Regions from separate parts of the Pseudomonas graminis genome, predicted to be linked through region 3. Evidence: predicted binding sites of a transcription regulator. Region 3 holds the regulator's gene; each other region holds the start of a gene.
What was found. Region 3 encodes sigma-54, which starts transcription at its own class of promoters, with help from an activator protein. Its sites were predicted from a motif close to ANTGGCATNNANNTTGCTNT; they were not measured.
Positions count from the first base shown of each region.

Region 1: the regulator sigma-54 is predicted to act here: its motif matches at 4,203-4,222, upstream of glnK (P-II family nitrogen regulator).
Region 2: the regulator sigma-54 is predicted to act here: its motif matches at 2,843-2,862, upstream of FX982_RS23905 (flagellar hook-length control protein FliK).
Region 4: the regulator sigma-54 is predicted to act here: its motif matches at 2,871-2,890, upstream of flgB (flagellar basal body rod protein FlgB).

Region 1 covers NZ_CP053746.1:1,803,616-1,811,510, reverse strand. The annotation lists gene xerC (tyrosine recombinase XerC) at 1-390, shown strand, start outside; gene FX982_RS08225 (HAD family hydrolase) at 380-1,075, shown strand; gene FX982_RS08220 (hypothetical protein) at 1,185-1,514, opposite strand; gene FX982_RS08215 (secondary thiamine-phosphate synthase enzyme YjbQ) at 1,608-2,039, opposite strand; gene FX982_RS08210 (ammonium transporter) at 2,289-3,626, opposite strand; gene glnK (P-II family nitrogen regulator) at 3,661-3,999, opposite strand; gene FX982_RS08200 (accessory factor UbiK family protein) at 4,415-4,699, shown strand; gene FX982_RS08195 (YifB family Mg chelatase-like AAA ATPase) at 4,902-6,395, shown strand; gene FX982_RS08190 (methyl-accepting chemotaxis protein) at 6,661-7,895, opposite strand, start outside.
Region 2 covers NZ_CP053746.1:5,381,986-5,389,880, forward strand. The annotation lists gene fliM (flagellar motor switch protein FliM) at 1-640, opposite strand, end outside; gene fliL (flagellar basal body-associated protein FliL) at 650-1,156, opposite strand; gene FX982_RS23905 (flagellar hook-length control protein FliK) at 1,384-2,808, opposite strand; gene FX982_RS23910 (Hpt domain-containing protein) at 2,948-3,340, opposite strand; gene FX982_RS23915 (ATP-binding SpoIIE family protein phosphatase) at 3,370-5,076, opposite strand; gene FX982_RS23920 (STAS domain-containing protein) at 5,079-5,381, opposite strand; gene fliJ (flagellar export protein FliJ) at 6,281-6,730, opposite strand; gene fliI (flagellar protein export ATPase FliI) at 6,737-7,895, opposite strand, start outside.
Region 3 covers NZ_CP053746.1:663,892-671,786, forward strand. The annotation lists gene mlaE (lipid asymmetry maintenance ABC transporter permease subunit MlaE) at 1-12, opposite strand, end outside; gene FX982_RS03055 (ATP-binding cassette domain-containing protein) at 12-821, opposite strand; gene FX982_RS03060 (KpsF/GutQ family sugar-phosphate isomerase) at 1,130-2,104, shown strand; gene kdsC (3-deoxy-manno-octulosonate-8-phosphatase KdsC) at 2,105-2,638, shown strand; gene lptC (LPS export ABC transporter periplasmic protein LptC) at 2,649-3,221, shown strand; gene lptA (lipopolysaccharide transport periplasmic protein LptA) at 3,208-3,750, shown strand; gene lptB (LPS export ABC transporter ATP-binding protein) at 3,750-4,475, shown strand; gene FX982_RS03085 (RNA polymerase factor sigma-54) at 4,665-6,158, shown strand; gene hpf (ribosome hibernation-promoting factor, HPF/YfiA family) at 6,235-6,543, shown strand; gene ptsN (PTS IIA-like nitrogen regulatory protein PtsN) at 6,556-7,020, shown strand; gene rapZ (RNase adapter RapZ) at 7,023-7,880, shown strand.
Region 4 covers NZ_CP053746.1:5,430,551-5,438,445, forward strand. The annotation lists gene flgE (flagellar hook protein FlgE) at 1-1,210, opposite strand, end outside; gene FX982_RS24100 (flagellar hook assembly protein FlgD) at 1,239-1,958, opposite strand; gene flgC (flagellar basal body rod protein FlgC) at 1,974-2,417, opposite strand; gene flgB (flagellar basal body rod protein FlgB) at 2,421-2,828, opposite strand; gene cheR (protein-glutamate O-methyltransferase CheR) at 3,927-4,754, opposite strand; gene FX982_RS24120 (chemotaxis protein CheV) at 4,799-5,731, opposite strand; gene flgA (flagellar basal body P-ring formation chaperone FlgA) at 5,805-6,566, shown strand; gene flgM (flagellar biosynthesis anti-sigma factor FlgM) at 6,737-7,054, shown strand; gene FX982_RS24135 (flagella synthesis protein FlgN) at 7,104-7,571, shown strand; gene FX982_RS24140 (flagellar brake protein) at 7,647-7,895, shown strand, end outside.

The sequences.
Region 1 (7,895 bases), 1.1 Mb from region 3:
AAAACCCGCGTTTTACCGGTCGGCAGAAAAGCCCGGGAAGCGCTGGAGGAATGGCTCAAGCAGCGGGCGCTGGCCAATCCACAGGACGATGCTGTATTCGTCAGCCAGCAGGGCCGGCGCCTCGGGCCGCGATCGATCCAGCTGCGGGTCAAGGCCGCTGGCGAACGCGAGTTGGGCCAGAATCTGCACCCCCACATGCTTCGCCATTCATTCGCCAGTCACTTGCTGGAGTCGTCCCAGGACCTGCGCGCCGTGCAGGAGCTGCTGGGTCACGCCGATATCGCCACCACTCAGATCTACACCCACTTGGATTTCCAGCATCTGGCCACGGTGTACGACAGCGCCCATCCACGGGCCAAGCGCAAAGGTAACGCCGACAATGAGCATTAAGCTGATCACCTTCGATCTGGACGATACGCTGTGGGAAACCGCACCGGCGATTGTCAGTGCGGAAGCCAAGCTGCGTGAGTGGCTGGCTGCCAACGCGCCAAAACTAGGGCCGGTTCCGGTCGAGCATCTGTGGGAAATCCGCTCGCGACTCATCGAAGAGGATCCGACCTTCAAGCACCGGATCAGTGCGTTGCGCCGTACGGTGCTGTTTCACGCTCTGGAGGACGCTGGCTACGGCCAGGCTGAAGCCCACGAGCTGGCGGACCAGAGCTTTGAAGTATTCCTTCAAGGGCGGCACCAGTTGGACATCTTCCCTGAAGTGGTGCCGACACTGGAAATCCTGACCAAGTCTTACACGCTGGGTGTCGTGACCAACGGCAATGCCGACGTCCGCCGCCTGGGCCTGGCCGATTACTTCGCCTTCGCGCTCTGTGCCGAGGACCTGGGCATCGGCAAACCAGACCCTGCACCTTTCGTTGAAGCGCTGAAACGCGGCAATGCCGATGCCAGCCACGCCGTGCATGTCGGCGATCACCCGGGTGATGACATCGCCGGTGCTCAACAAGCCGGCATGCGGGCGATCTGGTACAACCCCGGCGGCAAAGCCTGGGAGGCTGAAAGAGCGCCGGATGCCGAGATCAGCAGCCTGACGCAATTGCCCGAGGTGCTGGCGCGCTGGGGTTGATCCGTGTCTCCCCCGGTATGAATGCCGGCTTTTGCGCCGGCAACCCGGATCGCAGGCAATAAAAAACCCGCAGCGACAGCGGGTTTTTCATCAAGCGCACAACCGGCCCTTAGATAGGACGGCTGCCGTACTTGTTATCAGGCTTCTTGGGCGGATCGGCGACCACATTGGCCTCCACTTCCACGACCTTGCCACCGCGAGCGAGGAATTCTTCCATCGCGCGAGCCAGAGCATCACGCTCTTTGTTCTTGGCTTCCACGCTCGGCAATTCGTCTACCGAGACGGCGGCCTTGGCCTTGCCCTTGGCCGGAGTCGCAGAGACTTCAGCGCTGTCGTCGACCTCCACTACATCTTCATCGGAAGCCGCAGCGAGCCCCTCGCCGCCCTCCTCGTCTTCCAGCTCGTCTTCCAGACCTTCTTCGATGTCGTCGTCGCTCATGTTCTACCTCATGACTTGCGCAAGCAGATTAGTTATAGCCCAGCCGGGCTTGATTTCTTGGACAGCCGGAAAAAATTCAACTACCGCATACTCTCAGCGGTCGTGTCCCTCACCTTGAAGCGTGGCGAGGACTCTACGGGCTCCGCCTGCATCGCGGTGCTCGCCCAGATAAATACCTTGCCATGTGCCCAACGCCAGCCGTCCATTTGTAACCGGCAATGTCAGCTGGCAGCCAAGCAGACTGGCTTTGAAGTGCGCAGGCAGATCGTCGGGTCCTTCGTCGTCATGCTCGTAACCGTCGCGCCCCTGAGGCACCAGACGGTTGAAGAAACGCTCGAAATCGCGACGTACCGCCGGGTCGGCGTTCTCGTTGACGGTCAACGAGGCCGAGGTGTGTTGCAGCCAGACATGCAGCAGGCCAATGCGGCATTCGCGTAATTCGCGAAGGCCCGCAACGATCTCGTCAGTCACCAGATGGAAACCACGAGGCCTTGCCCGCAGCGTGATCAAGGTCTGTTGCCACATACCGTTCTCCGCCCTTCGGCGCGCATTCTAACGCGCTGGAAAAAAAAACAAAGTGCGTAATGAGCGACGATTTTTACGGGCGCAGAACAAGGGCATTTATGCCCTCTCAAGCGTCCGGAATCGCCAGGTTTGGCCGAACATTGCAGCGGATGTCCCTGCCTGGAACACCCGCCCCCTGTGCGGACATCCCTATCGACAAACCCCAGGCAAAAAAATGCCCGGAGACCCGGGCATTTTTTCATGCGTGGATTACAAGTTGTAGCCACGTTCGTTGTGTTGCGCCAGGTCCAGGCCGACCGCTTCTTCTTCTTCGGTGACACGCAGGCCCATGACCATGTCGAGCACCTTGAGGATGATGAAGGTCACGATCGCGGTGTAGATGACCGTGAAGCCGACGCCTTTGCACTGAATCCAGACTTGTGCCGCGATGTCGGTCACAGTGCCGAAGCCGCCCAGCGAAGGGGCTGCAAACACGCCGGTCAGGATCGCGCCAAGGATACCGCCGATACCGTGAACGCCGAACGCATCCAGGGAGTCGTCGTAGCCCAGTTTGCGTTTCAGGCTGGTGGCGCAGAAGAAGCAGACCACGCCTGCCGCCAGACCGATGATCAGGCCGCCCATTGGGCCGACAGTACCGGCAGCCGGAGTCACAGCAACCAGACCGGCAACCACACCCGAGGCAATGCCCAGCGCGCTTGGCTTACCGTGGGTCAGCCATTCGGCGAACATCCAGCCCAGCGCTGCAGCAGCAGTGGCGATCTGGGTGACCAGCATGGCCATACCGGCGGTGCCGTTGGCCGCAGCTGCGGAACCTGCGTTGAAGCCGAACCAGCCCACCCAGAGCATGGCCGCACCTACCAGGGTGTAACCCAGATTGTGCGGGGCCATCGGAGTGGTCGGGAAACCTTTACGCTTGCCGAGTACCAGGCACGCTACCAAGCCAGCCACACCGGCGTTGATATGAACAACGGTGCCGCCCGCGAAGTCGAGAACGCCCCAGTCCCACAACAGACCGCCGACGCCGCTCCAGACCATGTGCGCAATCGGCGCGTAAACCAGAGTGAACCAGATCGCCATGAAGATCAGCATCGCGGAGAACTTCATACGTTCTGCGAAGGCGCCGACGATCAGGGCCGGGGTGATGATGGCGAAAGTCATCTGGAAGGTCACGAAAACGGCTTCCGGGAACAGTGCCGCAGGGCCAGTGATGCTTGCCGGGGTGATGCCTGCCAGGAACGCCTTCGACAGACCGCCGACGAAGGAGTTGAAGTTGACGACGTTGGCTTCCATCCCGGTGGTGTCGAAGGCCATGCTGTAGCCGTAGACGACCCACAGAATGCTGATCAGGCCGGTAATGGCGAAGCACTGCATCATCACGGAAAGAATGTTTTTCGAGCGGACCATGCCGCCGTAGAACAGCGCCAGACCGGGGATGGTCATGAACAACACCAGCGCGGTGGAAGTCAGCATCCAGGCGGTATCGCCGGAATTGAGTACAGGGGCTGCCACTTCGTCTGCCGCCATGGCCAAGCCAGGGGTTACGAGGGACAACAGGGCTCCTAGCCCTGCGAATTGACGCAGAGTCATATTGTTTTCTCCTGGGGCGTTGGGGTTTGGCGGCTTAGATTGCGTCGGTATCGGTTTCGCCGGTACGGATGCGGATGGCCTGTTCCAGATTGACCACGAAGATCTTGCCGTCACCGATCTTGCCGGTGTTGGCCGCTTTGGTTATCGCTTCGATAACGCGGTCCAGATCCTTGTCGTCGATCGCAACATCGATCTTCACCTTGGGGAGGAAGTCGACTACATACTCCGCACCGCGATACAGCTCGGTGTGGCCTTTCTGACGTCCGAAGCCTTTGACTTCAGTAACCGTGATGCCCTGCACGCCGATTTCGGACAGCGACTCGCGTACGTCGTCCAGCTTGAACGGCTTGATGATGGCAGTGACTAGCTTCATGAAACTTTCTCCCGAATTGGTGGACTTGCCCCAGGAAAACAAACCCGACTCAAGTCTAAGCGCAGTGTCTGGCTTTGTAACGCGTCGTGTCCGCAAGAGACCTGACCAACTCCAGAAAACCGCTTCTGACGAAACATTCCCCGCTCCGCCTGCCGCACTGCATTCGTCACAGCGACTGCATCAGTGCATGGGTTACAAGCCACTAAGCAGAAAGCTTGCCATCTCATCGATCAGCGTGAATTTCGGCACTTGGCCCGTTAATTCACGCTTCAGCGTAGTCGTCGATTGCCATCGCCGCACAACAACGGTGCGCGTGTGCCCGAGGCGATGCGCGAAAAGCGTGCAGAGCGTTGCGCGTGGCGGACGGTCGAAAGCTGCGTGCTACACTCGCGCCCTCTGATTCTGGAGTTTCATCATGCTCGCCCCTAAAGCCTTTCTCGACGCCCTGAGCGGCCACGCGTCCCGCCTGTTCAACGGCGAAACCCCGGTTCCCCGCAGCGAATTCGAAACCCAGTTCAAGGCGCTGCTGCAGAGCGGTTTTAGCAAGCTGGATTTGGTCAGCCGGGAAGAATTCGACAGCCAGATGATCGTCCTCGCCCGTACCCGCGCCCGTCTTGAGGCACTGGAAGCGAAGATGGCAGAGATGGAAGCGCAGTTGGCGACGCAGCCGAAAGCGCCAGGGGCCGAGCCACAAGGTTAAGCGTTTAACCCTGCGGGTGCTCAGGCGCAGTGCGCAATGCGCTGAACCTGGGCTTTGATGGCCTCCAACGTGGCCATCGACCTATCCTCCTGTGCCCCTGCCCATCGATACACACCCCGAAAAACATGCCTCCGCCCACGCGCCAGGGCAATGACTATCCTTCAGCTCGCCGCAGGAAGCGGTGCTGCCTTCAAGGAAAGACATGTCCCTCGCGATCGTTCTGAGCCGTGCCCAGGTTGGCGTTGAAGCGCCTGCCGTGACCGTCGAAACCCATCTCGCCAACGGGCTGCCCAGCCTGACGCTGGTGGGTCTGCCGGAGGGCGCGGTCAAGGAGAGTAAGGACCGGGTGCGCAGCGCAATCCTCAACTGTCGGCTGGAATTCCCGGCGCGGCGGATCACCCTGAATCTCGCCCCTGCCGATTTGCCCAAGGACGGCGGGCGCTTCGATGTCGCCATCGCACTTGGCTTGCTCGCCGCCAGTGCGCAGGTGCCGACGCTTGCGTTGGAGGGCATCGAATGTCTGGGGGAACTGGCGTTGTCGGGTGCGATTCGGCCCGTGCAGGGCGTGCTCCCGGCGGCGCTTGCTGCGCGGGAAGCAGGGCATACGCTGATCGTGCCGGCAGTGAATGCCGAGGAAGCGTGTCTGGCGTCAGGCTTGAAAGTAATCGCGGTCAGTCATCTGCTGGAGCTGGTGTCACACTTGAATGGGGACACGGTTATCCCGCCCTATAAATCCAACGGCCTGATTCTGCAGACGCAGCCTTATCCCGACTTGAGTGAGGTGCAAGGCCAGACCGCTGCCAAACGCGCGTTGCTGGTGGCCGCGGCCGGCGCGCATAACCTGCTTTTCAGCGGTCCCCCCGGCACCGGCAAAACGCTGCTCGCCAGCCGTTTGCCAGGGCTGTTGCCGCCGCTGGATGAACTCGAAGCGCTGGAGGTGGCGGCGATTCAGTCGGTCGCCAGTCATGCGCCGCTGACCAGTTGGCCCCAGCGCCCTTTTCGGCAACCCCATCACTCTGCATCGGGTCCTGCGTTGGTCGGGGGTGGCAGTCGCCCGCAACCTGGCGAGATCACCCTGGCGCACCACGGTGTGCTGTTTCTGGACGAACTTCCGGAATTTGATCGGCGGGTGCTGGAGGTGCTGCGCGAACCCCTTGAATCCGGCCACATCGTCATTTCCCGCGCGCGGGATCGGGTGCGCTTTCCGGCGCGCTTTCAACTGGTCGCCGCGATGAACCCCTGCCCGTGTGGTTATCACGGCGAGCCGACCGGGCGCTGCCGCTGCTCAACCGATCAGATTCAGCGCTATCGCAACAAGCTGTCCGGACCGCTGCTCGACCGGATCGACCTGCATCTGACGGTCGCTCGGGAAACGACCTCCTTGGCCGCCACTGCAGACAGCAAGGGTGAAAGCGCCAGCGCAGCGGAAGTGGTCTCCGAAGCCCGACAACGCCAACAACGGCGCCAGGGCTGTGCCAACGCCTTTCTTGACCTGCCTGCGCTGCGTCAACACTGCGCGTTGCTGCCGGAAGACGAAGCCTGGCTCGAGAATGCGTGTGAACGCCTGAACCTGTCCCTGCGCGCTGCCCACCGCCTGCTGAAAGTGGCGCGCACGCTCGCTGATCTGGAGAAGGTGGACGCCATCGCCCGATGCCACATCGCCGAGGCGCTGCAGTATCGGCCTTCGACGAATTAAAACCGACTACCTATGCCACGGCGGGAGATACCCTGTCGTTCAGCACCGCGCTGTCGCGCAGCATGTACAACACGTGCGGGAGTGAGCTTGCTCACGAAGGCGGCATCTCAACCGCTGATTATTTAGCAGATGTTCTTGCCTCTTCGCGAGCAAGCTCACTCCCACAACGCGTGTATCGCCAGATCCATCTGCGGTGTTGCTTGATGAGAGTGAGTTTGCTCACTCCAACACTGCTCCGCTCTGGCGATTCTGAAACGCTCCAGCCTCACCGAAACCGATCCACTTCCTTCTGCAAGTCAGCTGCCACCGCGTTCAGCTCTTGAGCCGTGATCGCCAGGTTGGACACGACTTCGCGTTGCTCGCTGTTCGCCAGGGCGATGCTTTGCAGGTTGGCGCTGAGCAGCGTTGCCGTGTTGCTCTGCTCCTGGGTCGCGGTGGTGATGGAAGTGAATTGCTCACCAGCCGATCGGCTTTGTTCGTCGATCTGGGCCAGGGCTGCGGCGACTTTGGCGTTGCGCGACAGGCCTTCCTGCATCAGCGCGTTGCCTTGCTGCATGGTGTTGATCGCATTGCTGGTCTCTTGCTGGATGCTGCTGATCATGCCGGAGATTTCGTCGGTGGCTTGGCGCGTACGAGATGCCAGGCTGCGGACTTCATCCGCTACCACCGCAAAACCACGGCCTTGCTCACCAGCGCGTGCTGCCTCAATGGCGGCATTGAGGGCCAGAAGGTTGGTCTGCTCGGCAATCGACGTGATGACGCTGACAATCCCGCCAATCTCCTGCGAGCGCTGGCCCAAGGTATCGATCACCGTCGCGGTGCTGCTCAGCGAGCCTGCAATTTGCTCCAGCGAGGCCGATGCCTCCTCCATGGACGTACGACCGATACGCGTCTGCTGGGCATTGCCCTGGGCCATGCGCTCGGTGGTGCCCATGTTGTCGGCGATGGTCAGGGCCGTGGCGCTGAACTCCTCCACCGCGCCGGCCATACTGGTGATTTCGCCGGATTGCTGCTCCATCCCTTCATAAGCACCGCCCGACAGACCGGACAACGCGTTGGCACGACTGCTGACTTCCAGCGCTGCTGTGCGGATGTGGGACACCATGGTTTCCAGCGCCTGACCCATCTTGTTGAAGCTACCCGCCAGCTGACCAATTTCGTCATGGCTGGAAACGTTCAGACGCGCGCTCAAATCACCGGCACCCAGGGCTTCGGCCTGACTCACCAACGCCGACAGCGGCCGCAGCTTGCTGCGCAGCAGCCAGATTGCGGCAGCGACAGCGATCAGCATCGCCAGCAGGCTGCCGATGGCCAGTTGCGTGCCGACGCTCCAGGTCACTGCGCTGATTTCATCCTTGGGCATCGTCGCCAGAACCGTCCACGGGCCGCCGGCAAACTTCTCGCCGACGGTGTAGAAGTCTTCACCGGCGTCCTGCCAGAACCGCCCAACGCCTGGCGTCTTGGCGAACTCGGCCAGGGTGGTGCTTGCCTGATCCAGAT
Region 2 (7,895 bases), 800 kb from region 3:
GAAGATCGCCGCCGCCGCCATCCAGTTCGATATGGAAGGTGGACACCACGATCGCTTCGCTCGGGCCGACGATGTTGGCCATGGCCGGGTTCACTTCCGAGTTGATGTACTCGAAATTGACTTCCATGATCGCCTGCCAGGCTTCCTTCAAATCAATGAAGGCCTGATCCAGCACGATGCGCACCACGCGCAGCTCGGTCGGGGTGAATTCCCGTCCTTCAATCTTGGCATGACGGCCGTCGCCGCCGAAGAAGTTGTCCACCAGCTTGAACACCAGCTTGGCGTCAAGAATGAACAGCGCGGTGCCGCGCAGGGGCTTGATCTTGACCAGGTTGAGACTGGTCGGCACGTACAGCGAGTGCACGTATTCGCCGAACTTCATCACTTGCACGCCACCCACGGCCACGTCGGCCGAGCGGCGCAGCAAGTTGAACATGCTGATGCGGGTGTAACGGGCGAAACGCTCGTTGATCATTTCCAGGGTCGGCATGCGTCCGCGGACGATGCGATCCTGACTGGTCAGGTCATAACTTTTTACGCTGCCGGGGTCGGCAACGCTATCGGTCTGCACCAGACCGTCGTCGACGCCATGCAGCAGCGCGTCGATCTCATCCTGGGACAGCAGGTCTTGCACGGCCATGTCGTGGTCCTACTGCAGTACGTAGTTAGTGAAAAGTACCTGTTCGATCACGCTCTTGCTCAGCTCTTTCTGGCCCACTTCCTGGACCACGGCTGCCGCCTTCTGGCGCAGCATTTCCATGCCCACCGGCGTTGCGATGGTATCGAATGGCTGACCGGAGAACATCATTACCAGGTTATTACGGATGACCGGCATGTGCGCTTTCAACGCCTCAAGATCAGCCTTGTCACGGGCGAGCAACGTGATGCTGACCTGCATGTAGCGCTGACGGCCATTGACGTTGTAATTGACGACGAACGGCGGCGTCAGCGGTTCGAAGATCGCCTCTTTTTTGGCATTCGCCGCTTCCGCCACGGCAGCCGGGTCCGGCTTGCTCTCGGCCTTGTGCATGATGAACCAGGTCGCGCCTACCGACACACCAATGGCCAGCAGAAGCCCCACCACAATAAGGATGATGACTTTCAACTTGCCCTTTTTTGCGGGGTCCGCCACTGCTGCGTCGTCGCTCTTCGCCATGCCAATAATCCGTCACTATCCAAAGGGTTCGGTGTTGCGTGACAGAGGAAGAGCAAGGGTTGTGCCAGAACGGCAGCCGCAAGCTGCAAGAGGCCAGCTGCAAGTAAAAGCAAAAAGCGGCAAGGCCTGAGAAACCTGGGTCTCCCACACACTTGCCGCTCTTGATCCTGCTTTTACTTGCCGCTTGCAGCTATCCACTTGCCGCTACTGAAAACGCCCAGGCGTTTTCAGGCGTAATAGTCGACCGCGCTGGAACCCACGACGGTCAGCGGCGCATGGGCGGCGGCCGAGGCGGCGTCCACCGGAGCGCCGTCGGCGATGAGGTCGCTGCCGCCGACACCATTGGCAGCGTTGCTGCCGCCGCTGCGTTGGCCGTCGCCGCCCGACTGCTGTTGTGCCTGTTGCTGCCAGCCGCGGGACTGGTCGGAGACGTTGACGTCGACCTGGCCCATGCCCTGCTGAACGAAGGACTCACGCAGGCGCGCCATCTGGCTTTCCAGCGCTTCACGCACGCCGACGTGGGCGCTCATGAACGTGACCTGGGTCTGCTGGTCCGCCGCCATATTGACGCGAATGTCCAGACGGCCCAGTTCAGCGGGCTCCAGCTGGATATCCGCCTGCTTGAGGTTCTGGCTCGACAGGTACATCACGCGGTTGACCACGCCTTCTGTCCACCCTCCCTGATTCATCGCCAGCGGCTGATTGAGCAGCGGCGCGGCCGGAGCCGAGGTGTTTTTTGCTTGAGCGGCCTGTGACAACGCAGCCAGACGATCGGCAAAGTTGTCCATGCGCGTATCGCTGGCGGCACCTTTCACGTCTTTCAGGCCGTCAGCCAGCAGGCCGCTGAACGCTTTGTCGCCGCCGCCTTCGGTCGTGCTCTTGTCCACAGCCTGGTCGCCCAGCGCCGCCAGGTTATTGGCCAGCAACTGCGAAGGATCGGCGTTCGGGTCCTGCTTGGCGCCACCCTTGCCGTCTTTGCCGTCGCCATGCACGCCGTTGTTCTGCGCTGTCTGCTGCGCCTTGTTTTCCAGGGCGACTTGCACGGCGGTCAAGCCTTCCAGCGGATCCGCGGAAGGATCGAAACCGTCATCTGCAACGTCGGTTGCATCCGTTGGCGCCTGCACAGCCGGCGGCGGGATCACCGGCAACGGCAGCGTGCCCGCGAGCAGCGTCGGATCAACCGCGGGTTCCACAGCCACGGGCTCTTGCACAGGCGAGGTGACCGCCAATATCGGGTCCGCTACAGGGTCTACCGGCGGCGAGTCGGCCAGCGCCGGGTCGTGCGCATCGTCAGTGCCGTCATTCTTGTCGTCAGCCTGACCCTGGCCCGTGCCCGCGTCGTCATCGGCCTTGCCGTTCACCGCTTTGGCAGGCAAACCATTGCCGTTATCGGCAACGGTCTTGTCGGCGGCGGCAGACGTATGGCTGGCGGCGGGCTTGTCGTCGGCTGCCGAACTCTTGGCGCTTGCCGGCTTCGGCGCCGGATTATCCGCGCTGTGGGACTTGGACGGCGCCTGCCTGGCGAACACGTCGGAGAAGCTGGAAGTGTTGTGCTTGACGGGGTCCGGCGCCTTTGCCGGGGCGTTGTTCCCGGCTTTCTGGGCTTTGGCCGCTGTCAAAGCCGTCAATAAGGGGTTGGTGGCGAGGGCCATGTGAATCTCCGCAAGAGCACAATTACAGAGAGACAAAGCAAATGGCGGGCCAAGTGCTGGGCGCGGCTGGATTGAGGGCGCGCTTCAGACCAACGGGCAGGCCAGGGCGTCGGGCCTGGAGCCCAGCCAGGGAGCCAACTCAGTGGTTGGCATGGCAGCGTTCAAGCTCACGTTCGAAAATCGCCCGGACCACGAAAAACTCGTCCCTGATCTGGGACACCAACGAACGGATCTGCGCGTCATCCGCTTCCACCATCCCGCGCCCCTGCTCTTCAAGTTGCAGACACAGCTCGGACAAATGTGTAGCGCCCATGTTGCCGGTGCTGCCTTTGAAGCTGTGGGCCATCAGGCCAAGGCGTTGCAAAGATGCCGTGGCGGACGTCGTGAAGGAAGGGTCGCGCAGCAGCAGGGTCATGTCGTTGACGCGAAGGGTGGAATCGGAAATGAACACCTTCAGCAGCGCCGGGTATTCAGCTTCCATCACGTCACGCAGCGTGCTGAGCACGTTGAAGTCCACAGGGTTATTCGACACTTGTTCACTCCTTGATCAAGACGCGCGGATTATGCCAGACCCTCCCAGACAAATTCCACGCTGGCCGTCCGGCCATCATCGGTCCACTGACAACGATCGCTGAGTTGCCGGACCAGCGCAAGGCCGCGCCCGGACAACTGGGTGACCGCAGGCGGCAGCGCCAGCACGCGATCGGAATCAAAACCCGCACCACTGTCCTGCACTCGCACCGTCAGGCAACCGCCCTCGCCATTCGGGACGATCTGGAAATCAATGCGAATGAAGCCGTCCTGGAGACGATCGAGGCGTTCGGCGCGTTGCTGGTAGTAACGCCCAAAACCTTCGGCATCGCGTTTCAACGCCGAGTCCAGCCCGAGCACGCCATGTTCCAGCGCATTGCTGTACAGCTCCGAGAGCACGATATACAGCTCGCTGCTCTGCATGCGCAAGCCGTGCACTTCTTGCAGCAGCTGCAGCAGATACGGCAGCGGGTTGAAGCGCTTGAGTGTTGCCGCACGGTACTCGAACGAAGCGGACCAATCCAGCGGACTGGAATCGCCGCTGTCGGTATAAATGACCGAGGGTGGGCCGAGCAAGTCAGGCTCGGTGAAGGCCACTTCGACCATGCTCACATCGTCCCGCGCCTGCCCGCGAAACCGCGCCAGGGCCCACTGCACTTCTTCGATCAGCAACGCCGGGTTGCGGTTGCTCACCAGCACGTTCTGCAGGCGTCGGGCGCCGAACAGTTCGCCGTCCTGGCCGGTACTGTCAACCACGCCGTCGGACAGCAGAAACACCCGGTCCCCCGGCCCGAAGGGATACACCTGGGTATTGTCGTCAAAGCTGCCGGCGCTCAGCACACCGAGGGGCACGTTTGACGAAATCAGCGGCGTATGCGGCCGGCCGTCACCATGCAGCAGGTAACCATCCGGCAGGCCGCCGTTCCAGACCTCGACCAGTTGCTGCTTGAAGTTCAGGCACAGCAGCGCCGCGCAGCAGAACATGTCCACCGGGAGGATGCGTTTGAGTTTGGCATTCATTTCTCGCAGGGTTTCGGGCAAGCCGTATCCCTTTGCCGTCATGCCGTAGAACACTTCGGCCAGCGGCATCGCCCCCACCGCTGCCGGCAAACCGTGGCCGGTGAAGTCCCCCAGCAGCAAGTGCATGTTGCCGGATGGCGACCACGCGGCCAGTAGCAGGTCGCCGTTGAACAGCGCGTAGGGCGATTGCAGGTAACGGATGTTGCGCGAACTCAGGCACCCGGAGTGGGCGATCTGGTCGAACACAGCCTTGGCCACACGTTGCTCGTTGAGCAGGTATTTATGGTGGCGAGTGATCAGGTCGCGTTGGTGCAGGACGGTTTCCTGCAGCACGCGCAGGCGGTTCATGGCGTTGATCTTGGCGGCCAGCACCACTTGGTTATAGGGCTTGGCAATGAAGTCGTCTCCTCCGGCGTCGAGGCAACGGGCGAGGTCTTCGCCTTCGGTCAGCGACGTCAGGAAGATGATCGGCACGAGCGCGTCACCGGCGAGGGTCTTAATCTGGCGCGCGGCTTCGAAGCCGTCCATGACCGGCATCATGGCGTCCATCAGCACCAGTTGCGGCCGCCGCCGGTCGAACAGCCCGACGGCTTCGGCGCCGTCGCTGGCGGTCAGAACGTCATGGCCCTGCCGGCTGACGATGGCGGACAGGAGCATGCGGTCGCTGACGTTGTCATCGGCGATGAGCACCGTCAGGCGATCGGAGGCAGATGGCATCATCAGGCGATTTTGAAGAGTTTGGAGAAATTGGAGATGCTGAGGATTTTGTGGACGTCGGCGTTGCAGTTGACCAACTGGACTTCGGCTCTCTCGCCGCCGGCATGGTCGCGCAGCAGGAGGAGCATACCGAGCGCTGAACTGTCGAGGTACGTCGTGCCGTTCAGGTCAACCGTATAGCGTTTGGCCTGGTTTTCTTTTTCGTAGGCGCCGCGAAAATCCTGGTGCGTCGAAAAGTCGAAGCGTCCCTTGATGGTGATGGTCAGTTCTTGGCCATCGGCGGAGCGTTCGGAGGTTACTGACATTGGCAAATTCCTTGTATGAAACAGCGCCAGACGCTTGAGTTTTAGCAGCCCTTGTGAGGCATGGCAAATGGTTAGCTTTTACTTGGCTTTCAGGATCAAGAGCATCTGCCTAACGGCAGATTTTTCGCCTTCGGCGAGTTACTTGGAAAAGCACCCCAAGTAACCAAGGGTGCTTGCTCCTGGTTGGGTTCCTCCTTCGTCGGAATACCCTCACTCCGACGACGCTCCGTGGGCCCGCGCCGAACGGACATCCATGTCCTGACGGCGCTCTCGCGGCATCCATGCCGCTCGGCCCACTGCGCGTCGTCTGCGTTCGGCCTGCACCCAAGTCGCGATTGGCGGTGTTTGGGCTTTTTGCGTACGAAGATCAAAAGCAGATCAAGATCAAAAGCTTCCCGGCTAAAGCCAGTCCTACGGTCAGAGCCACAACCAATCCACGGGATGCATGCGATGCCTTAGTGGGACCGGCTTCAGCCGGGAAGAGGCCGGTTTGGTCGCCATCAGTTTTGCAGTGTTCCTTCCCACGCCTTCCCGGCTAAAGCCGGTCCCACTATGTAGTCGTCATCACCATTTTCGTTGCCTTTGCCTTTGCTTTTGCTCTTCAAACGCAAAAGGTCCAGACACCTCAGAACGCGACTTGGGTGCAGGCCGAGCGCAGGTTTTGCGCAGTGGGCCGAGCCGCATGGATGCGGCGAGAGCGCCGTCAGGACATGGATGTCCGTTCGGCGCGGGCCCACGGAGCAAGACCGGAGCGAGGGAACCCGACGAAGTCGGGCCAAACCAGGAGCAGGCACCCTTGGTTACTTGGGGTGCTTTTCCAAGTAACTCGCCGAAGGCGAAACGTCTGCCCTTAGGCAGACGCTCTTGATCTTAAGGATCTTGATCTTGATCTCAAGCTCTTAAAATTGCTCTGTCCGGGGCAACCGCTGAACCAACTCATCCAGCAGTTTCTGCTCGCGTTTATCTTCCAGCGCACGCGCCTCATCGATATACCGCTGCACCAGCTTGCGCAGTCCCTCCACCCGCGCATAGGCCTTCTGCCACTCATCGCGCGCCTTGTTCAGATTATTCTGATGCCACGCCAGACTCTGACGCTGCTGCGCCACCGCCGTCTCCAACTGATTGAGAAAGCGTTGATAATTCATCAGCCACTGACCCGACACCCCATGGGCACCCTTGTCGATCCACTGCTGCTGATAATCCGACCGAAACTTATCCAGCTCACCCAACTTGGTTTCCGCCAGCCGCACCTGCCCCTGAAAATGCCCCAGGCGCTGCACCGCGGCCTTCTCGACCTTCTCGGCCATCTCGACCACCGGCGCCAGACGGGCTGCGCGACTGACTGCCATAATCGGTTAACCGCCGGCCTGAGGATTGAAAATCTTCGCCAACTGCTCCTCGCTGCTCTGCATGCTCTCGTTCTCCTGCAAGCCCTGGCGCAGATACTTGACCAACTGCGGCTGCAGCGAAATCGCCAGGTCAGTCTCGCGATCGCCGCCGGCCACGTACGCGCCGACGCTGATCAGATCACGGCTCTGCTGGTACCGCGACCACAACTGTTTGAAATACTGGGCCTGAACCATGTGCTGCGGATCGACCACGGACGGCATCACCCGGCTGATCGACGCTTCGATGTCGATGGCCGGATAATGACCCTCTTCCGCCAGTCGCCGCGACAGCACGATGTGGCCGTCGAGCACGCCCCGGGCCGAGTCGGCAATCGGGTCCTGCTGGTCGTCGCCTTCGGACAAAACCGTGTAGAACGCCGTGATCGAGCCACCGCCCGCCTCGGCATTACCGGCGCGCTCCACCAGTTTGGGCAGCTTGGCGAACACGGACGGCGGATAACCCTTGGTCGCCGGCGGCTCGCCGATGGCCAGGGCGATTTCCCGCTGAGCCTGGGCGAAACGCGTCAGCGAATCCATCAGCAACAGGACGTTCTTGCCCTTGTCGCGAAAATACTCGGCGATGCGCGTGCAATACATCGCGGCGCGCAGCCGCATCAACGGCGCGTCGTCCGCCGGAGAGGCCACGACGACCGAACGCTTGAGGCCCTCCTCGCCCAGGCTGTGCTCGATGAATTCCTTCACCTCGCGGCCCCGTTCGCCGATCAGCCCGACGACAATGATGTCGGCCTCGGTGAAGCGGGTCATCATCCCCAGCAGGACGCTCTTGCCGACGCCGGTACCGGCAAACAGGCCCAGACGCTGACCGCGCCCGACCGTCAATAAACCGTTGATGCAACGAATACCCACGTCCAGCGGCTGGCTGATCGGGTTGCGTTTGAGGGGGTTGATGGTCGGGCCGTCCATCGGCACCCAGTCTTCGGCTTTCATGCCGCCCTTGCCGTCGAGGGGGCGACCGGCGCCGTCGAGAACGCGGCCGAGCATGGTCATGCCCATCGGCAGGCGGCCGGTGTCCGGGAGTGGCACGACCCGGGCGCCCGGCGCGATGCCGGAGACGCTGCCGACCGGCATCAGGAACACCTTGCCGCCGGAGAAACCCATGACCTCG
Region 3 (7,895 bases):
CTTTCTGCGCATCAGCGCTTCCCCAAAAGATCGTCGCGATAATCCGGCGCCGGGTAATGGAAAGGCACCGGCCCGTCGGGATCACCCGTCATGAACTGACGTATACGAGGGTTATCCGACTCCATCAGTTCCTGCGGCGTGCCCTGCCCCAGCACCTGACCGTCACCAACGACATAGAGGTAGTCGGCGATGCTGGCAGTCTCGGCGAGGTCGTGGGACACCACGATACTGGTGATGCCGAGCGCATCGTTCAGCAGCCGGATCAGACGCACCAGCACGCCCATGGCGATCGGGTCCTGGCCGACGAAGGGTTCGTCATACATTAGGATCTGGGGGTCCAGCGCGATGGCGCGCGCCAGCGCTACACGGCGTTTCATGCCACCCGACAATTCGTCGGGCATCAGGTCGACGGCGCCACGAAGCCCGACCGCCTGCAGTTTCAGCAGGACGATGTCGCGGATCATGTCTTCAGGCAGCTTGGTGTGAACCCGCAGCGGGAACGCCACGTTTTCGAAAACGTCGAGGTCGGTGAACAGCGCGCCGCTCTGAAAGAGCACGCCCATCTGCTTGCGCGCATCGAAAAGATCGCTGCGCGAAAGCTTCGGCAAGTTCTGGCCATTGACCCAGACTTCGCCTGCGCTCGGACGCAGTTGTGCGCCCATCAATCGCAGCAGGGTGGTTTTACCACTGCCCGACGGCCCCATGATGCCGGTGACTTTGCCCCGGGGGATGCGGATGTCCACATTATTGAAGATGCTGCGCGCACCGCGCTTGAAGGAAACGCCCTTCAGCTCGACCGCGTAGGCGTTATCGGCACTCATCTAAACTCCTTGCGATGCAACCTGTCTCTCAGATGCCGCGTTCTTGACGAACGACACACTTTTGGAGGGGCCGAACAAGCGGCGGACTATACCACCGCTGTCGCACGCCGCCCAAGCTCCAACGTGTCAAGTCGCAAACAAAGAAGGGTATTAAGGACGGTGTGGAATTTTCGTACCCACCGCTAGCCTTTATCACGCCGCTGCTGAAGGACGTCTCCGTTCATTAAACAAACAGCAACGATGAAGCGTGAGGCTTTTGAACATTGCCGCTATAATCCCCGGCCTTTCACCATGCGACCCCTTCCGATATGTCCACTGCGCGCAATCTGATTGAATCGGCACAGAGCACCATCCGCCTTGAAATAGAAGCTGTGGAAGGTTTGCTTGCGCATATAGATGCCGATTTCGTCAACGCGTGCGACATGATTCTGGGCAGTCAGGGCCGCGTGGTCGTGGTCGGCATGGGCAAGTCAGGGCATATCGGCAAGAAGATCGCCGCCACGCTCGCCAGCACCGGCACCCCTTCGTTTTTCGTGCACCCGGCCGAGGCCAGCCACGGCGACATGGGCATGATCACCAGCGCTGACATCATCCTGGCCCTGTCCAATTCGGGTACGACAGCCGAGATCGTCACATTGCTGCCGTTGATCAAGCGCCTGGGCATCAAGATGATCAGCCTGACCGGCAACCCGGAGTCAACGCTGGCCAAGGCCGCAGACGTCAACCTCAATGCGCGGGTCGAAAAAGAAGCCTGCCCGCTGAATCTGGCGCCCACCTCCTCCACCACGGCGGCGCTGGTCATGGGCGACGCCCTGGCCGTTGCGCTGCTGGACGCCAGAGGCTTCACCGCCGAAGACTTCGCCTTTTCCCACCCGGGCGGTGCGCTGGGTCGCCGGCTGCTGTTGAAGGTCGAGCATGTCATGCACACTGGCGTCGACCTCCCGCAGGTTGCGCGGGGCACGCCGCTTCGCGATTCGCTGATGGAAATGACCCGCAAGGGGCTGGGCATGACCGCCATCATCGAGAGCGATGGCCGCCTTGCCGGTATCTTCACGGACGGTGATTTACGTCGCACCCTGGATCGCCCGATCGACATACGACAGGCCAGCATCGATGAAGTGATGACCGTCCACGGCAAGACCGTGCGCCCGGAGATGCTTGCGGCCGAAGCCTTGAAAATCATGGAAGACAACAAGATCGGCGCACTCATCGTGGTCGACGAGAACGATCGCCCTGTTGGCGCGTTCAACCTTCAAGACCTGCTCCGCGCAGGAGTCATGTAAATGAGCGCCGATATGAATGACCTGATGCAACGCGGCAAGAACATCAAACTGGCGATCTTCGATGTCGATGGCGTGCTCACCGATGGGCGCCTGTATTTCCTCGAAGACGGTAGCGAATTCAAGACGTTCAACACGCTCGATGGCCAGGGCATCAAGATGCTCATCAACTCTGGCGTTACCACCGCCATCATCAGCGGGCGCAAGACCCCCGTGGTTGAGCGGCGGGCGAAGAACCTCGGCATCGCACATCTTTATCAGGGCCGCGAAGACAAACTCGTGGTCCTCGATGAGCTTTTGCAGCAACTGAATCTAAGCTACGAGCAGGTCGCGTATCTGGGTGACGATTTGCCTGATCTGCCGGTCATTCGCCGGGTCGGTCTGGGCATGGCGGTTGCCAACGCTGCCGGCTTCGTCCGCGAGCATGCCCATGGCACCACCCAGGCACGTGGCGGCGAAGGCGCTGCCCGCGAATTCTGCGAGTTGATCCTGAAGGCTCAGGGCAACCTCGAAGCGGCTCACGCCGCCTACCTATAGAAGTGCATTTATGCTGAGCAAAAAGTTTCGAACATTTCTGCTGTTCGGGGTGCTGGCTCTGCTGCTGGCAGCGGTCGGCTACTGGAATATCAGTCCGGAAAGCTTCCTCGATCAACCCAAGGCTGCCGTGGATGAAAGCGCTGTCGATTACTATGCGACCAACGCCCACAGCATTCAGTACCTGCCCGACGGGACCATGCAGTACGACATGACCGCCGACAAGGTCGAGCACCTGAAAGCCACCGACGTCACCCTGATGACCACGCCGGTGCTGCAGATGTATCGAGGTTCGACCTTCCCCTGGCATGTACAGAGCGTTCGTGCCGAGGTGTCGCCGGGCGGTGATCACGTCGAGCTGATCGACTCGGTGCGCATCAACCGCACCGACGAAAAGAACCGCACCACTATCATCACCAGCAGCCGCATGACTGTATTCCCGCAGAAGCAATATGCGGAGACTGCCCAACCCGTTAGAATCGACGGCCTTGGCGGTGTAACGACCGGCACGGGTATGAAAGCGTATCTGAAAGAAAGCAGGATGAACCTGCTATCCAACGTAAGAGGACAGTATGAGGCTCGTTAAAACCCTTCCTTTTTTGCTCGGCCTGGGCGCAGCACTGGGAAGCGCGAGCGCCTGGTCTCTGCCGACGGATCGCGATCAACCCATCCACATCCAGTCGGATGACGCGCAGCTGGACGACAAGCAAGGCATCGCCACTTACAAAGGCAATGTCATCATCACCCAGGGCACGATGAAGATCACCGGCAACACTGTGACCATCACCCGCACACCGCAAGGCGACGTGGACGTGTTCACGTCCGTGGGCAACCTGGCCTACTACGAGCAGAAGCCATCGGTGGACAAGCCGATCGTTCAGGCCTGGGGCGTCACTATTCAATACTTCGCGGCGCAGAACCGCATCGTGCTGATCGACAAAGCCAAAGTGGTCAACGACGGCAACACGTCCGAAGGCGAGAAAATTGTCTATGACACCGTCAAGCAGGTCGTGAACGCCGGCCGCGCCAACGGCACCAAGGTCACCGCACCACGCCCTCGCATCGACATGGTCATCCAGCCGAAAAAGAAAACCGACCAGCAGAAGGCCCAGTAATGGCAACGCTGAAAGCCCAACACCTGGCCAAGGCCTATAAAAGCCGCCAGGTCGTACGTGACGTCAGCCTGTCCATCGAGAGCGGCCAGATCGTTGGCCTGCTCGGCCCCAACGGCGCCGGCAAGACCACCTGCTTCTACATGATCGTCGGCCTGGTTCAGGCGGATCAGGGTCGCGTGCTGATCGACGACCAGGACGTCAGCCACCAGCCGATGCATGGCCGCGCCCGTGCCGGTATTGGCTACCTGCCACAGGAAGCGTCGATCTTTCGCAAGCTCTCCGTCTCGGACAACATCATGGCGATCCTTGAGACCCGCAAGGAGCTTGATCGCGCGGCCCGCCGCAAAGAGCTGGAAAGCCTGCTGCAGGAATTCCACATCACCCACATCCGCGACAACCTGGGCATGAGCCTGTCGGGCGGTGAACGCCGTCGTGTGGAAATTGCACGCGCCCTTGCCACTTCGCCGAAATTCATTCTGCTCGACGAACCGTTTGCCGGTGTTGACCCTATTTCCGTAGGCGACATCAAGCAGATCATTCACCACCTCAAGGCCAAAGGGATCGGCGTGCTGATCACTGACCACAACGTGCGTGAAACGCTGGATATCTGCGAAACCGCCTACATCGTCAACGATGGCCAGCTGATTGCCGAAGGCGACGCCGAGTCCATCCTGGCCAACCAGTTGGTCAAGGAAGTGTATCTAGGTCACGAGTTCCGCCTGTAACCGCAGTGATGACATGAGGTCGTGCGCCCTTCCATAACGGATGCCATCGCCGACCTCGTTTTTTAATTGTCATCACACTCTAGGCAAACCCTCCAGCTTCAGGCATATAATTTGCTTAAGTTGGCGCCCTCGGCGCCCTGGTAGTAAATGGCGCGCAGTGCGCCGGCGAATAAGGTGTTAAGCCCTGCCATGAAACCTTCGCTAGTCTTGAGAATGGGCCAGCAGCTGACGATGACACCTCAGCTGCAACAGGCAATCCGCTTGCTTCAGTTGTCGACGCTGGATCTCCAACAGGAGATTCAGGAGGCGCTGGAGTCGAACCCGATGCTGGAACGGCAGGAGGAAGGCGACGATTTCGACAACGCCGACCCCTTGGCCGATAACGTAGAGCAAAAGCCCAACGCTGACGTTCAGGAACCCACTTATCAGGAGTCGGCGCCTACCGTCGACAATCTGGATGAGGGTGACTGGAACGAGCGCATCCCCAACGAACTGCCGGTCGACACGGCGTGGGAAGACGTCTATCAGACCAGCGCCAGCAGTCTCCCCAGCAATGATGATGACGAGTGGGATTTCACCACCCGCACCTCCGTTGGCGAGAGCCTGCAAAGCCACCTGCTCTGGCAGCTCAACCTGGCGCCGATGTCGGACACCGATCGCCTGATCGCCGTGACCCTGATCGACTGCATCAACAACCAGGGCTACCTCGACGAAACACTTGAAGAATTGCTCGACGCGTTCGATCCCGAGCTTGATATCGAACTGGACGAAATCGAAGCCGTTCTGCACCGCATCCAGCAGTTCGAGCCTGCGGGCATCGGCGCCCGCAACCTGAGCGAATGCCTGCTGCTGCAACTTCGCCAGTTGCCAGCCAAAACCAAGTGGCTGGCAGAAGCGCAGAAGCTGGTCAGCGAGTACATCGATCTGTTGGGCAGCCGCGACTACGCGCAACTGATGCGCCGCATGAAGCTCAAGGAAGACGACCTGCGCCAGGTCATCGAGCTGGTCCAGAGCCTCAACCCGCGCCCGGGCTCGCAGATCGAATCCAGCGAACCCGAATACGTCGTACCTGACGTCATCGTGCGCAAGGATAACGAGCGCTGGTTAGTGGAGCTGAACCAGGAATCCGTGCCGCGCCTGCGGGTCAATCCGCAATACGCAGGCTTTGTGCGTCGCGCCGATACCAGTGCCGACAACACGTTCATGCGCAATCAGCTGCAAGAAGCGCGCTGGTTCATCAAGAGCCTGCAGAGCCGCAACGAGACGCTGATGAAGGTGGCCACGCAGATCGTCGAACACCAGCGCGGCTTTCTGGAGTACGGCGACGAGGCCATGAAGCCGCTGGTTCTGCATGACATTGCTGAAGCGGTCGGCATGCACGAATCGACGATTTCCCGGGTGACCACGCAGAAGTTCATGCATACGCCGCGCGGGATCTACGAGCTCAAATATTTCTTTTCCAGCCACGTCAGCACCTCGGAAGGCGGCGAATGCTCGTCTACGGCGATTCGCGCGATCATCAAAAAACTGGTCGCCGCGGAAAATCAGAAAAAGCCGTTGAGTGACAGCAAGATCGCTGGTTTACTGGAAGCACAAGGCATTCAAGTGGCCCGTCGCACAGTCGCCAAGTACCGCGAATCCCTCGGGATCTCGCCGTCCAGCGAACGCAAGCGACTGATGTAAAGGTCACACGTCAAAGCGTTCCAGTGGCAGGCATCACGCCTGCCACTTAATGCACTGGCAACGAAGGAGAAGCTGTATGCAAGTCAACATCAGTGGACACCAGCTGGAAGTGACTGAACCTCTGCGTACCTACGTCGGCGAGAAACTCGCCCGATTGGAGCGCCACTTTGACAAGATCACGAATGTGCAGGTCACCATGGAGGTCGAGAAGCTCAAGCAGAAAATCGAAGCCACCTTGCACGTTCCTGGCGCTGAAGTGGTTGCCAACGCCGAACACGACGACATGTATGCAGCCATTGACCTGCTTGCCGACAAGCTTGACCGCCAACTCAAAAAACATAAGGAAAAACAGCAAAGTCTGCTGCAAGGCGCGACTGCTCGCTGACACTCCCCACCCATGATCCGACTTGAAAATATCCTGACCCCTGGCCGTTCACTCGTGAACGTGCCAGGCGGCAGCAAAAAAGCCGTACTCCAAAGCATCGCCAAAATGATCGGCACGCAAGTGCCTGATCTGGATGAGCAGGTCGTGTTTGAAAGCCTCATTGCCCGTGAAAAGCTCGGTTCCACCGGATTCGGTAATGGCATCGCCATTCCCCACTGTCGGCTGAAGGGCTGTTCAACGCCTGTTAGCGCCGTACTCCATCTGGAAAAGCCCATCGATTTCGACGCCATCGACGGCGCACCGGTTGACCTGCTGTTTGTGCTGCTGGTCCCGGAAGCGGCCACTGATGCTCATCTGGAACTCCTGCGCCAGATCGCCAGCATGCTCGACCGTGACGATGCGCGTAAGCGCCTGCGCGGCGCCAAAACCGACGAAGAGCTCTACAACGTCGTGCTCGACGTCCAGAACGGTCACTGACCATGCGCATGATCATCGTCAGCGGCCGCTCCGGCTCCGGCAAGAGCACGGCCCTCGATGTCCTTGAAGACAGCGGTTTCTACTGCGTCGACAATCTGCCTGCCGGCCTGCTACCGGAGCTGGCCGAACGCGCGCTGATCAACAGCGAACTGGCTGAGCCGCTGCTAGCGGTCTCGATCGACGCACGCAACCTGCCCAGTCACCTGACGCGATTTCCGCGCATGCTCGCCGAGGTGCGCGCCCGGCACATCCAGTGCGACGTGCTGTTCCTCGATGCGGATGAACCTACCCTGCTCAAGCGTTTTTCCGAGACCCGTCGCCGTCATCCGCTGAGCACGGCAACGCGCTCGCTGGCCGAAGCGATCCGTGACGAGAAAACCCTGCTGGGTCCGATCATCGATCTGGCTGATCTGACGGTCGACACCACGCACCTGAATCTCTATCAGTTGCGCGACATCCTCAAGTTGCGCCTGCTGAACAAACCCGAGCCGGGCACTGCCTTTCTCATCGAATCCTTTGGCTTCAAGCGTGGCATGCCCGTGGATGCCGATCTGGTGTTCGATGTGCGCTGCCTGCCGAACCCGTACTGGAAGCCCGAACTGCGTGAGCAGTCGGGCCTCGACAAGCCGGTGGCCGATTACCTCGCCGCTCAACCGGACGTCGAGGAAATGTTCCAGGACATCTTTTCGTACCTCAATAAGTGGTTGCCGCGCTTCGCCGCCAGCAACCGCGCCTACGTCACTATTGCCATTGGCTGCACCGGCGGACACCACCGCTCCGTCTACCTGACCGAACGTCTGGGTCAGGTGCTGCAGCAATCGCTCAAGAATGTTCAGGTCCGCCACCGCGACCTAAGCTGAAAGGACCTCCCTCGC
Region 4 (7,895 bases), 750 kb from region 3:
CTTCCAGCGCCTGCCCGGTCAAGTAACCCAGCGTACCCGACTGCGGCGCGCCCGTGACCGGAATGCCCGATGCGGACGACTCGCGCCAGTTGGTGCCGCCTGCCGGTGCCAGACCCTGCACGTTGGCGAAGTTGGTCAACGACACTTGGCCGATCACCTTCGACTGACCATTGGTGTAGGTCGCGAACATGTTGCCGGTGGCGTCGATGTTCATGGCCGTGATCTGGCCGGTGGCGTAACCGTCCTGAGTCTTGCTGATTGCACCGGACACTGCGTTGGTCTGGGTGGTGGCCAGCATGTTGAGCTTGATCCCGCCCGCATTCGCGGCCGCGCCATTGCTCGACCAGGTGGTAGTGCTGCCGACAGTGGTCTTGGCAGCCGGCACCCAGTTGTTGATAGAGAAGATCCCGTCCGTGCCCACGCTCACGTTGGGCGAGTTGGTGGTATCCGGGCCGCCGGCGCCGCTGGTGATCAAGCCACCCGACGAATCGAAGGTCACGGCTGTGGCGTCAGCTTTGGTAGACGTTGGATCGTTGATGCTGCGGCCATCGACCAGGCTGTACATGGTCCAGGTATTGGTGCCCGTCTTCGAAAAATACTGGTCGAGGGTGTGCTGGTTGCCCTGACTGTCATACAGCGGCGTGCTGTAGGTGGTGGTGTAACTGTTGGTGTCCGAAGGCGAGAATGTCGGAACCGTCGGCAAGGTCGACGAGGAGTTCAGGTTGGAAGCGACTGTGATGACACCCGTGCTTTTCGGCGCCAGGTTCGAGGAGTCGACACGCAGGTTGCTCAGCACGCCGGTGGCGACATTGCCCTGGCCGTCGACGCTGTAGCCCTGCAGGTTGTTGCCCGCTTCGTTGATGACGTAGCCATCGGTGTCGGTGTGAAAAGCGCCCGCACGGGTGTACAGCTTCTCGCCGTTGTTGCTCAGCATGAAAAAGCCGTTGCCGTTGATCGCCAGGTCCAGGCTGCGGCCAGTACCGGTGTTCAGCGTGCCTTGGGTGAACTGCTGCGACACGGCGGCGGTGGAGACGCCGCTGCCGGTGTTGGTGCCACCGGAGGTGCCGCGAATCGATTGGGCGTACTGGTCAGCAAACTCCGCACGGGAAGATTTGAAGCCGGTGGTCGCGACGTTGGCAATGTTGTTGCCGGTAACGTCCAGACTTTTGTTTGCCGCGTAGAGCCCACTAAGACCAACATTGAAAGACATGATTAACTCCTGCGCCGTCTAGTCGGCTCTAAATTCCGATTTGCTTGATATTTGCCAGTGCCACCTGGGTGCCGCCGGCGAGGTTCAACGTCATGTCAGAGCCCGTTGTCCCCATGGTCACGCTGTTCACTGTCGCCGGCAGGTAGGTGCTCAGCTGAGTGCCTTTACCGTCCAGCTTGCCGTTGGCGACGAAGCTGTAGTTGCCTGCTTCCACCGCTACGCCGCTGTCATCCTTGCCATCCCAACTGAAGGCCGTGGTGCCCGCTTTCTGCGTGCCCAGGTCGATGGTGCGCACGACGTTCGTGCCGGTGCTGTCGTAAATCTTCACCGTCGTGTCGGAGCTGGACGATGGCAGCACCACGGAACCGGTCATGGCCTTACTGGTGTCGACGTAGGTCGACCCTGCGTCCACGGTCACCGAACGGCCGACCAGCGACGAGGCCTGCAACGCCTGGGACGACTGGTACATGGTGCTGATCGAGTCGACGGAGGTGCTCAGGTTCTGCATGGTTTCCAGGCTGCTGAACTGGGCCAGCTGCGCCACGAACTCGCTGTTGTCCTGCGGATCGAGCGGGTTCTGGTTCTGCATCTGCGTGACCAGCAACTGCAGGAATGAATCCTTGCCCAGCGAGCTGGACCCGGTGAGGCTGCTCGTGCTGGATTTGGTGCTGGTGCCTGTGGTTCCAGGGGTCGTGCTTTGCAACCCTTTGAGGAACGACGAGGTAGCGTCTGTGTTTGAGACCGTCATGGATTTCGCCCTTTATCACTGACCCAGGGTCAGGACCTTCTGCATCATGGTTTTCGCGGTGTTCATGATTTCCGCGTTGGTCTGGAACGAACGGCTGGCTGAGATCATGTCGGCCATCTCGTTGACGACGTTGACGTTCGGGTAATACACGTAGCCGTTCTTGTCGGCTGACGGGTGGTTTGGCTCGTAACGTGCTTCGAGGTTTGAGGCGTCTTCGACGATGCCGGACACCTGCACGCCGACGCCGGCCTGACCCTGCTCTTCAAACAGCGATGAGCTGCCACCGGATTCCTGACCCTGAAAGACCGTGGCGAACACCGGATGTCGGGCGCGGTAGGTCTGGTCCATGCTGGAGGACACGGTTTCGGCGTTGGCAATGTTGCTGGCCACGGTGTTGAGGCGGGTGTTCTGGGCACTCATGCCGCTACCGGCAATATTGAAAACACTGGACAGGGACATGGATTACTCTCCGCGCAGGGCTGCAACCAGCCCTTTGAATTTGCTGTTGAGCAAGGTGAAGCTGGCCTGAAAACCGATGGCGTTTTCGGCGTAGTTGGCATTTTCGACCTGGGAGTCGACGGTGTTCTGGTCGAGCGACGGCTGCGACGGGGTCCGGTAGAGCAGGCTGGCTTCGCCATCGCTCATGCCTTCGGCTTCGATGTGACGGTTGTTGGTCATGTCGAGGGCGAAGTGGCCGTTTTTGCTTTTGTCGCTTTCGGCGGCCAGGACTTTGGAGAAGTCGAGGTCACGCGCCTTGTAGTTGGGGGTGTCGGCGTTGGTGATGTTGTTGGCCAGCACTTCAGCACGCTGGGCGCGGAAGTTGAGCGCTTTTTCGTGGATGCCGAGGGCGTTTTCAAAACTGATGCTCATGTCGGGACCTTTGAGGGCTGACCAGATGTACGTGCAGGAGTTATAGCAAGGTGCGTGCCACATGCTGAAAGTGCGTGTTTCCGGGGGCTGCAGGGGTGTTGGTGCGGGGTGATGACAGAAAAGCGGCAAGGGATTTCCGCTCCGGGGGAGGAAAGCGGCAAGCGCGGTGCCGTTTTTTTGCCGTCACGGGGGTCCGTGCTCGACCTTGCAGACAATCAAAAGCATCTGCCTCACGGCAGATATTTCGCCTTCGGCGAGTTACTTGGAAAAGCACCCCAAGTAACCAAGGGTGCTTGCTCCTGGTTAGGCCCCTCGTACCTCGGGGTTCCCTCACTCCGACGACGCTCCGTGGGCCCGCGCCGAACGGACATCCATGTCCTGACGGCGCTCTCGCCGCATCCATGCGGCTCGGCCCACTGCGCGTCGTCTGCGTTCGGCCTGCACCCAAGTCGCGATGGGTGTCGTCTGGGCTAGCTGGGTATGAAGATCAAGATCAAGATCAACAGCAGATCAAGATCAACGGCTTCCTGGCTAAAGCCGGTCCCACTGGGTGCCCGTTGTCTCAACGATCTTTGGTCGTTCATCGTTTTACCTGACGGAACGCATTTTTTCTGTAGGAGCCGGCTTGCTGGCGAACCCGATGAGTCAGGTATGAATAGATCGACTGACAGAATGCATTCGCCAGCAAGCCGGCTCCTACAGTGAGATCGTGTTCACCCAGTGGGACCGGCTTCAGCCGGGAAGCCTTTGATCTGCCTTTGATCTTCATACACAGATGGTCCAGTCACCGCCAATCGCGACTTGGGTGCAGGCTGAACGCAGGTCTCGCGGAGTGGGCCGAGCCGCAGGGATGCGGCGAGAGCGCCGTCAGGGCATGGATGCCCGTTCGGCGCGGGCCCACGGAGCGGGACCGGAGTGAAGGAACCCTGACGAAGGAAGGGCCCAACCAGGAGCACAAAGCCCTTGGTTACTTGGGGCTTTATCAAGTAACTCGCCGAAGGCGAAATATCTGCCGTGAGGCAGATGCCCTACCAGCGCCAACACAAAACAAAAAACCCCGCCTAAGCGGGGTTCTCATCAAATCAAAACCGGAGCCAATCACTTGGCCTGATAAATAATCCCGGGACTGCACTGCACCATTTGATAATGATCGGGCAACCCGTTCAACGCCTCCGACGCCCCAAGGAACAGATACCCCCCAGGCTTCAACGTCGAATGGATACGCAACAAAATATCCTTCTTCACCTCCGCCGAAAAATAAATCAGCACGTTGCGGCAAAACACCATATCGAACTTGCCCAACGCCGCATAACTGTCTAGAAGATTGAACGAACGAAACTCCACACGGCTCTTGATCGGCGCCTTCACCGTCCAGCGCCCTGGCGTCTTCTGATCGAAGTAACGCTGCAGACGATCCGGCGACAACCCCCGGCCAATGGCCAGACTGTCGTACTCGCCCGTCTTGCAATTGTTCAACATCAAACCCGACAAATCCGTCGCCACAATCTGCGCGCCCGACTTCAGCTGCCCCGGGTTACTGCGCTCGAACTCATCGATAGACATCGACAGCGAATACGGTTCCTGCCCCGACGAGCACGCCGCCGACCAGATCCGCAAACGCTGGTTGGGGCTGGCCTTGATCGCCTCCGGCAACACCTTGTTCTTCAGCACCTCGAAGGGATACGTATCGCGAAACCACAACGTCTCGTTGGTGGTCATCGCATCCACCACCTGCTCGCGCAACCCGCTGCGCGGCTGGGTCTGGATACGCTGGATCAGCTCACCCAACGACTTGATGGACTGCTGCTCCATCAACTTGTTAAGGCGGCTGGAGACCAGATACTGTTTATTTTCACCCAGCAAAATGCCACAGGCTTTTTCCAGGAACACCCGGAACTGATCAAAATCCAAATTACCTGTCGACATGCCGCCTCTCAAATCATGTGAACAGCAAGGAGGAACACCCCTCCTCAGCTGATATCTGCCGCCTTGATACGATCTACCACCCTCGCCGCCAGATCGTCCGGCCGGAACTTGGCCAGGAAGTCATCAGCGCCGACCTTCTTGACCATCGCCTGGTTGAACACGCCCGACAGCGACGTGTGCAACACGATGTGCAACTTCTGCATGCGCGGGTCGCTGCGAATCTCCGCAGTGAGGGTATAGCCATCCATCTCCGGCATTTCAATGTCGGAGATCATCATCAAGAATTCTTCTTCCGGTTTCTTGCCTTCGTCTACCAGTTTGCGCAGGAACTCGAGCGCCTGACGACCGTCATTCAACGCCGTGACTTCCACGCCGACAGTCTGCAGGCAGCGCGTCACCTGTTTGCGCGCCACGGAGGAATCATCAACCGTCAACACGCGCAACGAGAGCGCCTTGTGCTGCACCTCCGCAGTGACCACGCCGACCGAGATGTTTTCGGAGACTGGCGCTACCTCGGCAAGGATCTTCTCGACGTCGACGATTTCCACCAACTGATTGTCCAGACGCGTCACCGCCGTGAGGTAGTGGTCGCGACCGGTTCCCTTGGGAGGCGGGTGAATGTCTTCCCAGTTCATATTGACGATGCGTTCCACCGCATGCACCAGGAAACCCTGAATCTTGGTGTTGTACTCCGTGATGATCACGAAGGAATTGGCGATGTCGCTCAACGGCTTGCCGCCGGTCGCCAAAGCCAGATCAAGGATCGGGATGGTTCCGCCACGAATATTTGCCACACCGCGCACAATCGGACTGGATTTGGGCATGTGGGTAAGTTTCGGGCATTGAAGCACCTCTTTTACCTTGAACACGTTGATCCCATACAACTGCTTGCCGTCCAACCGGAACAGCAACAGTTCAAGGCGGTTCTGCCCTACCAGTTGAGTGCGCTGGTTTACTGAATCCATCACACCAGCCATGCACCACTCCTCCCAAAACGACCAATTGCGCTACCGAATCGGTAAGCGGCACGGGCCTTGCTATTTACTCATCATGAACACACAAACGACAGTATCCCGACGCCCGGCACCCGCAACCCGCAGCTTTCTCTGCGTGCTGGTCGCGCTGTGTCTGTTGTGTGCCGCCAGCCTGAGCCGCGCGGACAACATGACCTTGCCTGAAACACTTATCGGCGTGACCCAGGGCTTTCTTGAATTCACAGTTGAAGACTACATGGCGACCAATCAAACCGCCGGCCGCTATGAAATCGAAGTCAAGCAGCTGGACCCGCGTCTGCGCATGCCACTGTGCGACAAGGATTTGACAGCCTCACTGGAAAGCCCCGCCCAGCCCATCGGCCGCGTGACGGTGAAAGTGCGCTGCGAAGGCACGTCTCCGTGGACGGTGTTCGTGCCGGCCCAAGTACATCTTTACCGCAATGTGGTCACCGGCGTGCGGCCAATGAAACGCGACGCGATCGTGACTGAAAACGATGTGGCGCTGCGCGAACGTGACGTAAGCCTGCTGGGGCAAGGCTTTCTGGATTCGCTCGATCAGGCGGTCGGGCAGAAAGTTGTCCGACCAACGGTCATCGACCAGATCCTGACCCCGGTCCACCTCGACCAGCCGCAAATGGTTCACAAGGGCGACCAGGTGGTGATCAGCGCGCGCAGTGGTTCCATGAGCGTGCGCATGCCGGGCGAAGCACTGTCCGACGGCGGTTTCAACGAGCAAATACGGGTGAAGAACCTTAATTCCCAGCGGGTGATCAAGGCCAATATCGTTGCGCCCGGACAAGTTGAGGTCGCTATGTAACTGACATGTGAAGGTAAGACCTCTGGCGCTGCGCTTGCGCTTTTCCTACACTCGGAACCCCAGTGCTCCGTGCGAAGTCCATTCGAGACTGTTTTCGCACGAGCCCTAAAGTTATTCCGGGTCGGGCCGAAACCAAGGCAAGCGTCCTAGAACCCAGAGGTTTTTCAATCATGGTCATCGACTTCAATCGTTTGAATAGCTCCACTCCCGTCAGCGGTACAACACGTACCGCCAGCACCAAGGAAGCCGGCAAAACCGAAGCTACGGCGGCGGTCAGCGGCACTTCCAGCGTGCCGGGCAGTGGTGAGGCAGTACATTTGAGCAGCGAAGCTCAACAGTTGCAGAAGATCAGTGATTCGTTGCGTGATCAGCCCGTCGTCAACAGTGCCCGTGTGGCCGAGTTGAAGCAGGCGATCGCCGACGGCAGCTACAAGGTCGACAGCAATCGTGTTGCTAGCAAACTGCTTAACTTCGAAGCCCAGCGCTAGCCCCCGGTCTGCGCAGGGGCTTCTGGACGCTTAAACACCAGGGCATGCGATGCAAGACACTACATTGCTTCAACTGATCACGGACGACATTGCGCCAACCCGGCATTTGCTGGATATCCTGAAGGCCGAATCAGTGGCCCTTCATGGGCGCAATATGGTCGAGATGGAACACATCCTGGCGCAGAAACAGGCGCTGGTGATTGTGCTCGAGCAGCATGGACGCCGACGTACCCAGCTGATGACCAGCCTGGGTCTGCCCGCCAATCGTGCGGGACTCGAAGAAGTGGCGAAACATTCGTCAGTGGGTGAAGCCTTGTTGACCGCGGGCGATGAACTCAGCGCACTGATGAGTGAATGCCAGGCGGCCAATGAGCAAAACGGCAGCCTTATCCAGCTCCAGCAACTCACCACGGCACAGCAGTTGAGGATTCTCAACGGCGGCGACACGCCCACGCTTTATGACAGCCGCGGCTCGACGTCGGGCAAGGCCAGGCCGCGTCCGCTTAGCCAGGCGTAAGTTCTTGTATCAAGGTGCGCACCGTGGTGGCAATATGCCGCCCGCTGCCGTTATTTGCCTGGAGATGGATAGACCGTGAATGCCTCAAGCGCGGAAGATGTTCCGCAGCCCCCGAAGGTACTGACCACCCCGCTGGAAATCGCTGCCAATCTGCGGCTGCTGATGGAAAGCCATGACCCGTTGATCATCACGTTCCACGAACGCACCCAGCGTTTTCAGAGCTACGTGATCGATGTCAACCGCGACACCAATCAAGTCATTTTCGACGAGATGATCCCCCGTGACGGCGAGCGTTTCCTGGCCAGCGGTGAACCCTTCCGGGTC